Regions from separate parts of the Streptomyces sp. NPDC048420 genome, predicted to be linked through region 2. Evidence: riboswitches for the same ligand, from Rfam matches in the RefSeq annotation. Region 2 holds a riboswitch; the other holds the start of a gene.
What was found. Region 2 has a riboswitch for cyclic di-AMP ahead of AB0D34_RS29270 (NlpC/P60 family protein). Riboswitches for the same ligand answer to the same signal wherever they lie in the genome.
Positions count from the first base shown of each region.

Region 1: linked by a shared signal. The riboswitch ahead of AB0D34_RS25345 (peptidoglycan DD-metalloendopeptidase family protein) and the one ahead of AB0D34_RS29270 (NlpC/P60 family protein) in region 2 are both predicted to bind cyclic di-AMP.

Region 1 is NZ_JBEZKG010000013.1:114,292-120,879, forward strand. Features, by position in the region: gene AB0D34_RS25320 (aspartate aminotransferase family protein) at 1-555, shown strand, start outside; gene AB0D34_RS25325 (XRE family transcriptional regulator) at 628-1,233, shown strand; gene AB0D34_RS25330 (DUF6126 family protein) at 1,230-1,352, shown strand; gene AB0D34_RS25335 (tyrosine-protein phosphatase) at 1,365-2,165, opposite strand; gene AB0D34_RS25340 (alpha-galactosidase) at 2,382-4,457, shown strand; cyclic di-AMP (ydaO/yuaA leader) riboswitch at 4,766-4,923, shown strand; gene AB0D34_RS25345 (peptidoglycan DD-metalloendopeptidase family protein) at 4,928-5,872, shown strand; gene AB0D34_RS25350 (SGNH/GDSL hydrolase family protein) at 6,123-6,588, shown strand, end outside.
Region 2 is NZ_JBEZKG010000016.1:91,409-97,996, forward strand. Features, by position in the region: gene pcrA (DNA helicase PcrA) at 1-1,750, opposite strand, end outside; gene AB0D34_RS29265 (ScyD/ScyE family protein) at 1,814-2,893, opposite strand; cyclic di-AMP (ydaO/yuaA leader) riboswitch at 3,157-3,327, shown strand; gene AB0D34_RS29270 (NlpC/P60 family protein) at 3,335-4,486, shown strand; gene AB0D34_RS29275 (tellurite resistance/C4-dicarboxylate transporter family protein) at 5,023-6,006, shown strand; gene AB0D34_RS29280 (hypothetical protein) at 5,984-6,337, opposite strand.

The DNA.
Region 1 (6,588 bases), on a different contig from region 2:
ACCCTCGGCAAGGACTGGATCTTCAAGAAGGTCTACTCGTCGATGGACCGGGTGCTGGTGCACTCGGCGAGCTTCGGCTCCAACGCCCAGGCCATGGCGGCCGGGCTCGCCGTCCTCGCGGTCATGGAGAACGAGCAGATCGTCGCCAACGCCCGGGTCACCGGTGGCCTGCTGAGGTCCCGGCTCGCGGCGCTCGTCGACAAGTACGAGCTGCTCGCCGACGTCCGCGGCCGGGGCCTGATGATCGGCATCGAGTTCGGAAAGCCCAGGTCACTGAAGCTGCGCAGCCGCTGGACCATGCTGCAGGCCGCGCGCAAGGGCCTCTTCGCGCAGATGGTGGTCGTCCCGCTGCTGCAGCGGCATCGGATCCTCACCCAGGTCTCCGGTGATCATCTGGAGGTCATCAAGCTGATCCCGCCGCTCGTCGTCGGGGAGAAGGAAGTGGACCGGTTCGTGGACGCCTTCACCGACGTCATGGACGACGCGCACAGCGGTGGCGGGCTGATGTGGGACTTCAGCAAGACGCTGGTGAAGCAGGCGGTGGCCAACCGGTAGGAGCACTTGGGAAGATTTTGCCTCTGAGGCAAGGTATTTGCCGCAGAGGCAAGTCTCCGGCTCAATGGAGACATGAGCTCCCCGGAAGCCTTCACGGAGCTGCCCTCGGTGGCTCCCCAGCTGCGCGCACTGCGCCGCCGCGCCTCCCTCACCCTGGAGGCCGCGGCCGGTGCCGCGGGGCTGTCACCGGCCCATCTCTCCCGGCTGGAGACCGGGCAGCGCCAGCCCTCACTGCCGATGCTGCTCGCGCTCGCCCGTATCTACGGTACGACGGTCTCCGAACTCCTCGGCGAGACGGTCGCCGAGCGGGACGCCGTGGTGCGCGCCGCGGAGATGGAACCGAGCGCGGCGGGCGGCTGGACCTACTACCAGGCGGGCGCGTCCGGCCGCGGTATGCAGGCCCTGCGGGTTCAGGTGCCGCACGGCTCCCAGGGCGACATCGTGCGGGTGCATCCCGGCGAGGAATGGCTCTACGTCCTCAAGGGGCGGCTCAGGCTGCGCCTCGGCGACACCACCCACCGGCTGGGGCCGGGTGACAGCGCGCACTTCGACTCGCTGACCCCGCACCGCATCGCCGCCCAGGACCCCGACGGCGTCGAGCTCCTGTTCGTCCACACCCTGCTGCAGAGTCCCACGGCCACGCTGTGCCTGGGCCCCACCCCTGGAGAGACACCATGAGCGACATGGAGGAGAAGTTCCCCCGCGCCCTGTGGGTGCGCCTCATCATCTACCTGGCCATCGGCCATGTCTTCGCGGCCTTCATCTACCTGCTCTTCGAGGTGGGAGCCGGGCAGTGACGGCCCCGCCGCTCAGTCGAGCAGCCGCGTCCGCAGCCCTTCGCGGATCTCCGGTGTGACGCCGAGACCCTTCTCCAGGTACGCGTCGACACCTCCCCAGGTCTCCTCGATGGTCTCGAAGGCCGCCGACAGGTACTCGACGCGCGCGTCGAAGAGGGGGCTGAGCAGCTCCATGACCTCGGGGGAGTAGGCCGTGGCCGCGTCGTCGCCGCTGCGGCGCACCTTGTACCGCCGGTGCTTGGCGTTCGACTTCACATAGTCGGCGACGATGGCCTCGCGCTCGACGCCGACGGCGAGCAGGGTCACGGCTATCGACAGGCCCGCGCGGTCCTTGCCGGCCGCGCAGTGCATCAGCGCGGGCACGCTGTCCTCGGCGAGAGCGCGCAGCACCTGGGAGTGCTCCGCGGTGCGGACCTTGATGATCTTGCGATAGGCGGTGATCATCCGGTTCGCACCCTTGCCGTCGCTGAGGATCTCGCGCAGCTGGTCGAGCTCGCCGTCGCGGACCATCTTCCAGAACTCGACGCCGTCGGCCGGGTCGCTCAGCGGGAGGTTCACATTGCGCACCCCCGGCAACTCCACGTCCAGACCCTCAAGCTTCTGGTCCGCCGCGTTGCGGAAGTCGAAGATCGTGTGCAGGCCCAGGGAGGACAGGAAGGCGGCGTCGTCCTCGGTGGCGTGCGCGAGGTGGCCACTGCGGAACAGCACTCCGTACCGCACCCGCCGTCCGTCCACCGTCGGCAGTCCGCCCACGTCACGGAAGTTGCGGACACCGGCCAGTTCGGGTTCGGTCGACGGGATCTGCTGCGTCACGGGGGCTCCTCCCAAGCCGGCTCCGCCGGCGCTGCTCGTCGACGGGCACGCCTTCGACGATACGACATGGGTTCCTGGGGCAATGAGTTGTCCACAGGCCTCGCAATGACTCGTCCACAGGCGTTGCAGACGAGGCTCGTGGCCGCTGATGATGTTGGTGCCTGAGCGCACTCGTCGCGCACCTGTTGGCACCTGTTCGAATCTGTGAGGGGCACGATGCTGGAGATCGCCGAGAACGGCCGTACGTGGATTCTGTCCGGGCCGGCCAGCAGTTACGCCCTGCACCTCACCGCCGAGGACGAGCTGCTGCACCTGCACTGGGGCCCGCGGATCGCCCTCGCCGACGCCGAGTCCCTCGCCGTACGTCCGCTGCCGGACTACCACCCCTTCGAGGCCCCGCTCGACGGCCGTGAGGAGTACCCGGTCGAGGGCGGCCCCCGCTTCACCCGCCCGGCCCTGTCCGTGCGCACCGACGAGCGGCGCGGCACCGAGTGGAGTTTCGAGGCGTACGACACCGAGGGCGACGAGCTGCGGCTGCGGTTCCGGGACGCGGGGCTGACGATCACGCTGCACTACCGGATGCGCCACGACGTCCTGGAGCGCTGGGTGACCCTGGACAACCAGGGCCCTGAGCCGGTCGAGCTGCTGCGCGCCGACTCCGCCACCTGGACGCTGCCCGACCGTGAGGACGGCTGGCGGCTCTCCCAGCTGCACGGCCGCTGGGCCGCCGAGTCCCTGCTCACGCAGACCCCGCTCACCTACGGCGAGAAGATCATCGGCAGCCGCCGGGGCCACACCGGGCACCAGCATCTGCCCTGGGTCGCGCTGGACACCGACGCGACCGAGGAGCGCGGCGAGGTCTACGGTGTGGCCCTCGGCTGGTCGGGGTCCTGGCGGATCGCCGTGGCGCAACTCCCCGACGCGCGCGTGCAGATCACCGGCGGCGCGGGGTACGACGACTCGGGTCTGTTCCGGCTGGAGGCGGGGGAGTCCTTCACGACGCCCGTCTTCGCCGGCCTGTGGAGTGACGGCGGCTTCGGTGGCGCGAGCCGGGCCTGGCACGCCTACCAGCGGGCGTACGTCATCCCGGACGCGGACCAGGACCGGCCGGTGCTCTTCAACTCCTGGGAGGCCACCAACTTCGACATCTCCGATGAGCAGCAGGGCACCCTCGCCCGGCGGGCCGCGGCGATGGGCGTCGAGCTGTTCGTGGTCGACGACGGCTGGTTCGGCACCCGCACCAGCGACCGCGCGGGGCTCGGCGACTGGGCCCCCAACCCCGACCGCTTCCCGGCCGGTCTCAAGCCGCTCGGCGACTACGTACACGCGCTCGGCATGCAGTTCGGCATCTGGGTCGAGCCGGAGATGGTCAACCCGGACAGCGAGCTGTACCGCGCCCACCCCGACTGGGTGCAGTACCAAGCGGGACGAAAGCGAACAGAGTTCCGCAATCAGCTCGTACTGAACCTCGCGCGCGAGGACGTCCAGGAGTACCTGTGGGAGCAGCTCGACGCCCTCCTGTCGAGCGCCCCGATCGACTATGTGAAGTGGGACTTCAACCGCTGCTTCACCGACGCGGGCTGGCCTGGTGACTCCTATCCGCAGCGCCTGTGGGTCGACCATGTGCGCGGCTTCTATGCCCTGTTGGACCGGTTGCGGGAGGCCCACCCGCGCGTCGCCTTCGAGTCCTGCTCGGGCGGCGGCGGCCGGATCGACCTCGGGGTGCTCAGCCGCACCGACCAGGTGTGGACCTCCGACAACACCGACCCGCTGGACCGCCTCGCCATCCAGCACGGCTTCAGTCAGATCCACCCCGCGCGCGTGATGGCCGCCTGGGTCACGGACAGCCCCAACACCCAGCTCAACGACCGGGTCAGCTCCCTGCGGTTCCGGTTCGTGAGCGCGATGGCCGGAGTGCTCGGGGTCGGTGGGGATCTCGCGGAGTGGAGCGAGGAGGAGCTCGCCGAAGCCCGCCGGTGGGTGGACCTCTACAAGGAGATCCGTCCACTGGTGCAGCGCGGCGACCTCTACCGGCTGCGCGCTCCGCGGGGCGGCCTCAGCGCGGTGCAGTACGTCCTCGGGGGCGAGACAGTGGTCCTCGCCTGGCTCCAGGCGCAGCACTACGGCGAACCCGTGTCGGCGGTGCGGCTGCGCGGACTCGACCCGACTGCGTCGTACGAATGCCTCGAAACGGGCGAAATTCACCGAGGGGCCGTATTGCTGCACCACGGACTTCGTACCGGTTTGCGCGGCGACCTGGATGCGGCAGTTTTCCGGCTGCGTAACATCTAAGGCTTCTGTCCGAATTGATGGCTTCCTTCCAACTCCTGTCGGGGTGGGGGTTCCTGTGAATTCGTGACGTGAGGAGCGTCATATTCGTAACGGTGCGTCGCCCGTCATGTTCACGTAATTAGCACCGTTTTCTAGGGGATTTGGCTCGGCGGCGGGCGTCCGTTTCACGCAGGGTGACCGGTAATTCTCATATCGGATCAAGAGAAACGCATTCACAGGGAACCTCTCGCTTGTCCCTTTGCGTCTTGCTCGTTTACGTTCGCCACCGATCCGGACGGACGCCCAATCCTGCCGCCGCTCGGATTCCCCACACACACTCACCCGTGCACGGCAGGAGCGGGGGACCCACAGGTAGTAACGCCTGTTCCGGTCTCCGGAACGGCTAGGGGTAAAGCCGCGTTTCGGCGCGGCCGGGCATCTCCAGCCCGCACCCGACAGCTCACCTCGCAGGCGCCGGAGAGGAATTCGCCATGCCCGCGAAGGGTAAGCACCGCCGTCCGAAGCCCAAGCGCTTCACCCGCTCGATCGCCGTCGCCGGTACCGGGGGTGTCGCGCTCGCCCTCCCGCTCATGGGTGCCACCGGCGCTCACGCGGCGACCTCCCAGTCCGTGTCGGAAAAGACCGTTCAGGCGCTTCCGGTCGCGCAGAAGGCCGCCGGGAAGTCGGCCGAAAAGACGGCCGCGAAGAAGGACTCCACGAAGACCTCGACCGTACGCACCTATTCGGTGCGGGCCGGTGACTATCTCTCGAAGATCGCCGACGAGCAGAATGTCAGCGGCGGCTGGAAGAAGCTCTACGCCGACAACCGCGAGGTCGTCGGTGACGACCCGTCGCTGATCCACCCCGGCCTCAAGCTCTCGATCGGCAAGAAGGCCACGACGAGCACGGCGAAGAAGAAGTCCTCCGTTTCCCGGTCCTCCTCCTCGTCCTCGTCGAGGACCGAGAAGGCGGAGTCGAAGTCCTCCTCGAACTCGGCGGCCGTCACGCAGAGTTCCAGCAGCTCCAGCGGCTACACCCTCCCGGTCGGTGGTGCCACCGTCGGCACCGGCTACCGCGTCGCGGGCAGCATGTGGTCCAGCGGTTACCACACCGGCGTCGACTTCGTCGTCCCGACCGGGACCTCGCTCAAGGCCGTGGCCGCGGGCACGGTCGTCTCCGCGGGCTGGGGCGGTGCCTACGGCAACCAGGTCGTCATCAAGCTGAACGACGGCTACTACGCGCAGTACGCCCACCTCTCCCAGCTCTCCGTCTCGGCCGGTCAGACCGTGACCGAGGGCCAGCAGGTCGGCCTCTCCGGCGCGACCGGCAATGTGACCGGCCCGCACCTGCACTTCGAGATCCGCACCACGCCGGACTACGGCTCGGACGTGGACCCGGTCTCCTACCTCCGCTCGAAGGGCGTCTCCGTCGCCTGACGCGCCCCCTGTGCCACCGAAGGCCGGACCCTGATCCCCGGGTCCGGCCTTCGGTGTGTGCGCCGGCTCACCTGCGCCCCTCATGGTCATTTCATTGCGGTCCTGTGGCGTGTGTGCGCAGGGCGTCGACAGAGGGGGGAGGGTGGGGCCAAAGTGAACTCCGTAGCTGTGCAAGCGCTTTCTACCGCCTTCGGAGGTCACCGTGTCCGGCGTCGACCGACGCACCGTCATGAGACGCACGCTTCCGGCCGTGGGGACCGTCGCGGGGCTGCTGCTCGGCGCGGTGCCGCCCGCCTCCGCCTCCGGTGGCGTGAACGTCGTACGTCCCGATGACGGACGTATCGCCTACGAGGGCCATTGGAGCCGGACCGCCGAGGCGGCCGTCACCGTCAACTCCGGCTCCCGGCTTCGCTTCCGCTTCAGCGGCACGACCGTCCACGCCCTGTTCGACATCTCGTCGATCACCGTGCCCGCGCAGATCCACGTGTCGGTCGACGGCGGCCCCAAGGAGGTGCATGCCGTCGGCAAGGGCGACTTGGCGATCACGGCGGCCGGTCGCGGGCCCCATGTCGTCGAGATCTCCGTCAAGGACGTCTTCTCCCGGGTCAACCGGTGGGTGCCGCCACTGGAGAGCGGAGTGGCGCTGACCGGGATCCGGGGGTACCTGCTGCCTCAGCATCGGTTCAGGAAGCGCGAGTTGGCGTTCTACGGCGACT
Region 2 (6,588 bases):
TCTCGTCCTGCGGGTCGGTGGAGGCCTGCAACTCGGCGAGGTAGCCGGTGCGTTCGAGGACGGCTTCCAGGACGGTCGCCGGGCCCGCGCCGGACTCGACGATCGTACGGAGCTCCTCCATCAGCACGTTGAACCGCTTCACGGCGTTGGTGGAGCGCGCGGCCATGCCGTACGCCTCGTCGACGCGCTTGAGGGCCTGCGGGAAGCTGATCTTCTCGCGCTGGGAGAGGGCGTCGATCATCGCCTCCGCGCGGTCGCCGATGCCCCGCTTGGGGACGTTGAGGATCCGGCGCAGCGGCACGGAGTCCTCCGGGTTGGCGAGGACCCGCAGGTAGGCCAGGACGTCCCGGACCTCCTTGCGCTCGTAGAAGCGGACGCCGCCGACGACCTTGTAGGGCAGGCCGACGCGGATGAAGACTTCTTCGAAGACACGGGACTGGGCGTTCGTACGGTAGAAGACGGCGACGTCGCCGGCCTTGGCGTCGCCGGCGTCGGTGAGACGGTCTATCTCGTCGGCGACGAACTGCGCCTCGTCGTGCTCGGTGTCGGCGACATAGCCGGTGATCCGCGCGCCCGCGCCCGCGTTGGTCCACAGGTTCTTGGGGCGCCGGGACTCGTTGCGCTCGATGACGGCGTTGGCGGCGGTGAGGATCGTCTGGGTGGAGCGGTAGTTCTGCTCCAGGAGGATCGTCGTCGCGTCCGGGTAGTCCTCCTCGAACTGGAGGATGTTGCGGATGGTCGCGCCACGGAAGGCGTAGATCGACTGGTCGGCGTCACCGACGACACAGAGCTCGGCGGGCGGCAGGTCGTGCTCGCTGGGCGGTACGTCGACGGGGTGCTCGGAGGTCCCGACCAGCTCCCTGACCAGCGCGTACTGGGCGTGGTTTGTGTCCTGGTACTCGTCGACGAGGACGTGCCGGAAGCGGCGGCGGTAGTGCTCGGCGACATCGGGGAACGCCCGCAGCAGATTGACCGTCGTCATGATCAGGTCGTCGAAGTCGAGGGCGTTGGCCTCGCGCAGCCGCGACTGGTACATGGCGTAGGCCTGGGCGAGGGTCTTCTCGAAGCCGTCGGTGGCCTGGGCGGCGAAGTCCTCCTCGTCGATCAGCTCGTTCTTCAGGTTGCTGATCTTGGCGCTGAAGGACTTCGGCGGATACCGCTTGGGGTCGAGGTCCAGGTCGCGGCAGACCAGGGCCATGAGCCGCTTGGAGTCGGCGGCGTCGTAGATCGAGAAGGAGGAGGTGAAGCCGAGCTTCTTCGACTCCCTGCGCAGGATGCGTACGCAGGCGCTGTGGAAGGTCATCACCCACATCGCGTTGGCGCGCGGGCCGACGAGCTGCTCGACGCGCTCCTTCATCTCGCCCGCGGCCTTGTTGGTGAAGGTGATCGCGAGGATCTGGCCCGGGTGGACATGGCGCTCGCCGAGGAGGTGGGCGATGCGGTGGGTGAGCACCCGGGTCTTGCCGGAGCCGGCGCCGGCCACGATGAGCAGCGGGGTGCCGGAGTGCACGACGGCCGCGCGCTGGTTCTCGTTCAGCCCCTCCAGGAGCGCGGCCGGGTCCACCGCCGGGCGTGGGGCGCCGTCGCGGTAGTAGGCGTCCCGGTCCGGGGGCAGGTCGAACTTCCCGCCGAACAGATCGTCCGGAACGGGTTCCGGTCCGTGCTCGTCCTCGGGCGGCGGCGGTTCTTCCCCATGGGCCCGAGGGGCTTGGAGGTCCGCCAGGAAGCTGTCGTCAAAGAGGCTGCTCATCGCTCTCCGAGTCTAGGGTGCCCCACTGACACCCCGCCGCCGCCCTGAGAACATCCACTCGGATCAGAACCCGAGGATCTTCCAGACCTGGCCTCCCGGTGTCTTCCTGCCCTCCATGACGGTGCCGTCACGGTCGGCGATCGACCAGGCCGAGACGTAGACCTTGCCGTCGTAGGGGTCGACGGCGACGCCCGCCGGGAACGGGACCTTCACCTGCGTGCGCTTGCCGTGCGAGACCTTCGTCACGACGCCGGCGAAGAGCTGGCTGACGTACAGGTCGCCGTCGTCGTTGAAGGCGATTCCGCTGATCGAGCCGAAGCCGGACTTCCAGCCGAGGATCTTCCCGGTCCAGGGGTCGACCTTCCACACGCGCGCGGTGGGCTTCGCCGCCTCGCCGTTCAGCTCGCCGACATAGAGCTTGCCGTCGGGCCCAAGGGCGAGGGAGGTCGGCACGGACTGGTTCCTGTCGTGGTCCGGGAAGACCGTGAAGGGCCGCGCCTTGCCGTGCCGCGAGACCACGACCAGGTCGTTCCCCGCCGCGTCCGCGACGATCTTCCGACCGTCGGGCAGGGCGAGGACGGCGTACGGATTGGACTCGACGGAGGCCTTGTGCGGGTTGTACTTCAGCTCCACGGCGGTGATGTCGGCGGCGATCCTCGCCTTGCCGTGTCCGACGCGCAGCAGCTTGCCGAGCGTGTTCCAGGGCGGCTTGGTCGGCACCCCGGCCTCCGGCGGGGCGTAGGTCTCGACGCCCCAGACCTGGCCGTGGAGAGCGGAGACGCCGTCCACCCCGGTCGCGAAACCGCCGTCGGGGGCGGCGCCCGACGGGAGCCCCTGCACCACCCTGCGGTGCTTCCACGCGCCCCCGTCCCAGTAGATCTTGGTGACCGCGGAACTGAGCCCGATGCAGGTCTCGCCCTCGGGACCCGCCCCGACGCACTTCCTGCCGCCCCGGCCCGCTTCGGCGACGTACACGTGACCGTCGTCGTAGGAGAGCTGGCGCGGGTTGTCGAGGCCTTTGGCGATCACGCGGATCACCGGCTTGCCTCCGCCGTGCCCGGCCGTCGCCGCAGCGGGGGCGATGCCCGCGGTGGCGGCGAGCGCGACCGACGTGGCGACGACGAGTCCTGTGCGCATTCTCATGGCCGTACCCCTCCAACCGGCCGCGGCACCCCACCGCGGCTGGCTGGAAGTTAGACCCAGGAAGCGGGCGGACGTCGTCACTCCGGCGAAAATACGCCCAAGTCGTGGCAGATCACTCCGGATTGGCCACGCGGGGCAATGTTTGGGGCCAAGGTCACGAAAATGTATCGGGCATATCGAACATCAACCTTCACACGGACCACACCGGTTGGCTACCGTTCCAGGCAGGCCGTACGACCCCCTCCGGCGAACCTCGCCGGGCCGCACGGCCTCCGCCGAGTCCGCAGCGCCGCCGTGCGCCCGGAGCCGGGGACCCACCGAACTTGGGGTGAATCGGCCGACTCCCGCGCAGGGGAGGGCCGTAGGGCAAACCTTCCGAAGCACTTCGCCCGAACCCGACAGCTAACTCGGTAGGCGGAGCATTGGAAGGAGTCGCCTCCCTTGGCGTCGCACCGCAAGTCGCGTCCCGCTGGTACGCGCGTAGCAGGCATACGGACCCCGGCCCTCGCGACGGCCGCCCTCACCTCCGTGGCCCTGCTGTCCCAGTCGGCGAACGCCGCGCCCGCCGATGACAAGCCGAGCCTCGAAGAGGTCGAGAAGAAGGTCGACGACCTCTACCGCCAGGCCGAGTCGGCGACCGACAACTACAACGCGGCCAAGGAGAAGACGACCAAGCAGCGCAAGCAGGTCGACACGCTCCTCGACGACGTCGCCCAGCGCACCCAGAAGCTCAACGAAGCGCGCGAGGAGCTCGGTTCCTTCGCCGCCGCCCAGTACCGCACCGGCGCCGCCGCGCCCGACACCGCGACCTTCCTGCTCTCCGACACCCCGCAGGACTACTTCGACCAGACCCAGCTGATGGGCCGCTTGACGAGCCGCCAGAAGGGCGCGGTCGACGACTACGTCTCCGAGCAGTCCGAGACGATGAAGAAGCGCCAGGAGGCCTCCCAGAGCCTTCAGACGCTCACCGAGACGCAGAGCGACCTGAAGGCCGCCAAGGCGACCGTCCAGAAGAAGCTCGCCGACGCGCGCGACCTGCTGTCGGAACTGACGGCCCAGGAGAAGGCGCGGCTCGCGGCGATCGAGAAGGAGAAGCAGGAGGCGGCGGCCCGCAAGGCCGCGGAGCTGGCGCAGCAGCAGGCGGCCGCGGAGAAGGCGGCCCAGCAGGAGAGTTCGACCGGTTCGAGCACGGGCACCAGTACCAGCACCAGCACGGCGACCGATTCCTCGTACGCCACCAAGGCCGCGAAAGCTCTCGCCTTCGCCCGCGCGCAGATCGGCAAGCCGTACGTCTGGGGTGCCACCGGCCCCGACTCCTACGACTGCTCAGGGCTCACCCAGGCCGCCTGGAAGGCCGCCGGCGTCGACCTCCCCCGTGTCACCTACGACCAGGTGAACGCCGGCACCACGGTCTCCCTCGCCGACGCCCAGCCCGGTGACCTGGTCTTCTTCTACGACGACATCAGCCACGTCGGCCTCTACATAGGCAACGGCATGATGATCCACGCCCCGAAGCCGGGCGCGTACGTCCGCGAGGAGTCGATCTACTACGACGGCGAGTCGGCGATCCACAGCGTGGTACGGCCGGCCTGAGACGCCGCCTATAGGGTGCCTCTCGCGATCGCGCCCTATAGGACGCCTCTCAGCACGAGACGTCCCTCGTGCGCGCGCGTGCCGTGCGGTCGAGGAGCGCGCGTCCCGGATTCGGCGTGCGCCAGAGTTCGGGCTTACGCGGCGGTCCGACGTGTGACAGGGGTTCAGTGGGCGCAACGACTCCGGCACGCGCCAGATGGGCGGCCTCTTGCCAGAGGGGCCGGGTGGCGTCACAGACCGGCACGACAAAGATCAGAGCGCGCCACACCTCCCACCCGCGCCAGACAGGCCCGCCCCTGCCACAGGGACCCGGCGTGCACTACGACCCGGCACGCAACAGGGATCGGCGTGCGTCAGAGGCGGCCCTGCTCCCGTGTCCCATGTCCGGAACTCCCGTGTCGGATGTCCCGGCACTCCCATGTCGGATATCCGCACCCGCACCCGCCCCTGACCCGCTCCTGCGCTCGCGCGTATTTCCGTGCGCGCGCGTGCGCGCCCCGCTCGCACGGCGCGCGGAGCTTCCTAGCATCGGGCCCATGGCCGGCACCTCCTCCCGCTCCCCCCTGCGCGTCTGGTGGACGCAGCGACCGCCTGCCGCCGGGGCCGCCGTGATGGCGACCGGCATCCTGTCAGTCGGGCTGCATCTGACCGGCTACGAGACGCTGTCGCGGATCGCCCTGGTGATCGGCTGCGCGGCCTGGCTGGGACTGGCCGGCGACTTCGCCGTACGGCTGCTGCGGGAACGCGCGCACTGGGTCGCGGAGGCCGAGACGCCGGGCGCGCTGACGGCCGTGGCGGCGACCACGGTGCTCGGCACCCGGTTCTCCGCGCTCGGTTGGCAGACCCTCGCCGAAGCGCTGCTGGCACTGAGCGCGCTGCTGTGGCCGGTACTGCTCGTGCCCGTCGTGCGCCACTGGACGCGGCGGATGCCCGGCAGGGTGTTCCTGGGCTGCGTGGCCACCCAGGGCCTCGCGGTCCTCGGCGCCACGCTCGCCGCGGCCGAATCGGCGGCCTGGCTCGCGCACGCCGCACTCGTGCTGTTCTGGCTCGGCCTGGTCCTCTACGGCATCGCGCTCTTCCGCTTCGACCTGCGCCAGGTGCTGGAGGGACCCGGCGACCACTGGATCGCGGGCGGCGCGCTCGCCATCTCGGCGCTGGCCGGCGCGAAGCTGATCGCCGCCGACAGCGCGCGCCTGTACCTGTGGAACGACGACGACCACGGCGTCCTGCGCGCGGTCACCGTCGCCCTGCTGGTGCTCGACCTGGCCTGGTACGCCGTACTGCTCGTGGCCGAGTTCCTACGCCCGCGCCCGCGTTATGACGTGCGCCGCTGGGCCACCGTGTTCCCGATGGGCATGACCGCGGCGGCGACCCTGGCCGTCTCCGCCGCCGTGGACATCTCGTGGCTGAAGACGCCGGGTGAGGTGCTGCTGTGGATCGCGGTGGCGGCCTGGCTCGCCGTCGCCGCGGGGGCGGTCGCCGAGGCGCGCGCGGCTCTCAGGTCCACAGCACCGCGATGAAGATGTTGGCCGTGGTCAGCGCGCCGACCAGGCCGAACAGACTCTTGTCGACCTTCTCGTCGTCCCGCTTCACATAGACGAGGCCGAGGATCACGATCAGCAGGGCCAGCTTCACGCCGATCTTGATGTTGTTGACGTGCTGGTCGTCGGCCTGGTTGAGACCCACCAGGATCACCCCGGTCACCAGCATCGTCGCTGCGCCGTGCAGCATCGCGGGGACGAACCGGGCGGTGCCCTGGCCCATCGCCTTCATCTGCGTGAGGAAACCGCCGAGCAGCGAGGCGATGCCGATGATGTGCAGGCCGACGAAGAGATGGATGAGTACGTCCATGAGGTCGGAGCCTATGCGGGAGCGCCCGAGGCATCCGCACCGCCCCCTCGCGTAGATCTTGCATATATGCGGCCCATAGCACTCCGTACCGCCCATGGGCCCGAAAATCCCGACTTCGGTCAGCGCCTCGCGCGAAGTCGACGGCGCCGACCCGGGATCCCGGTCACCTTCGGTCACCTCGCGGTCCCCTGGCGGCAGTTCCGCACAATGCGTTACCTCCCGGACACGGTCAGGTTTAGCGTCCTCCACCA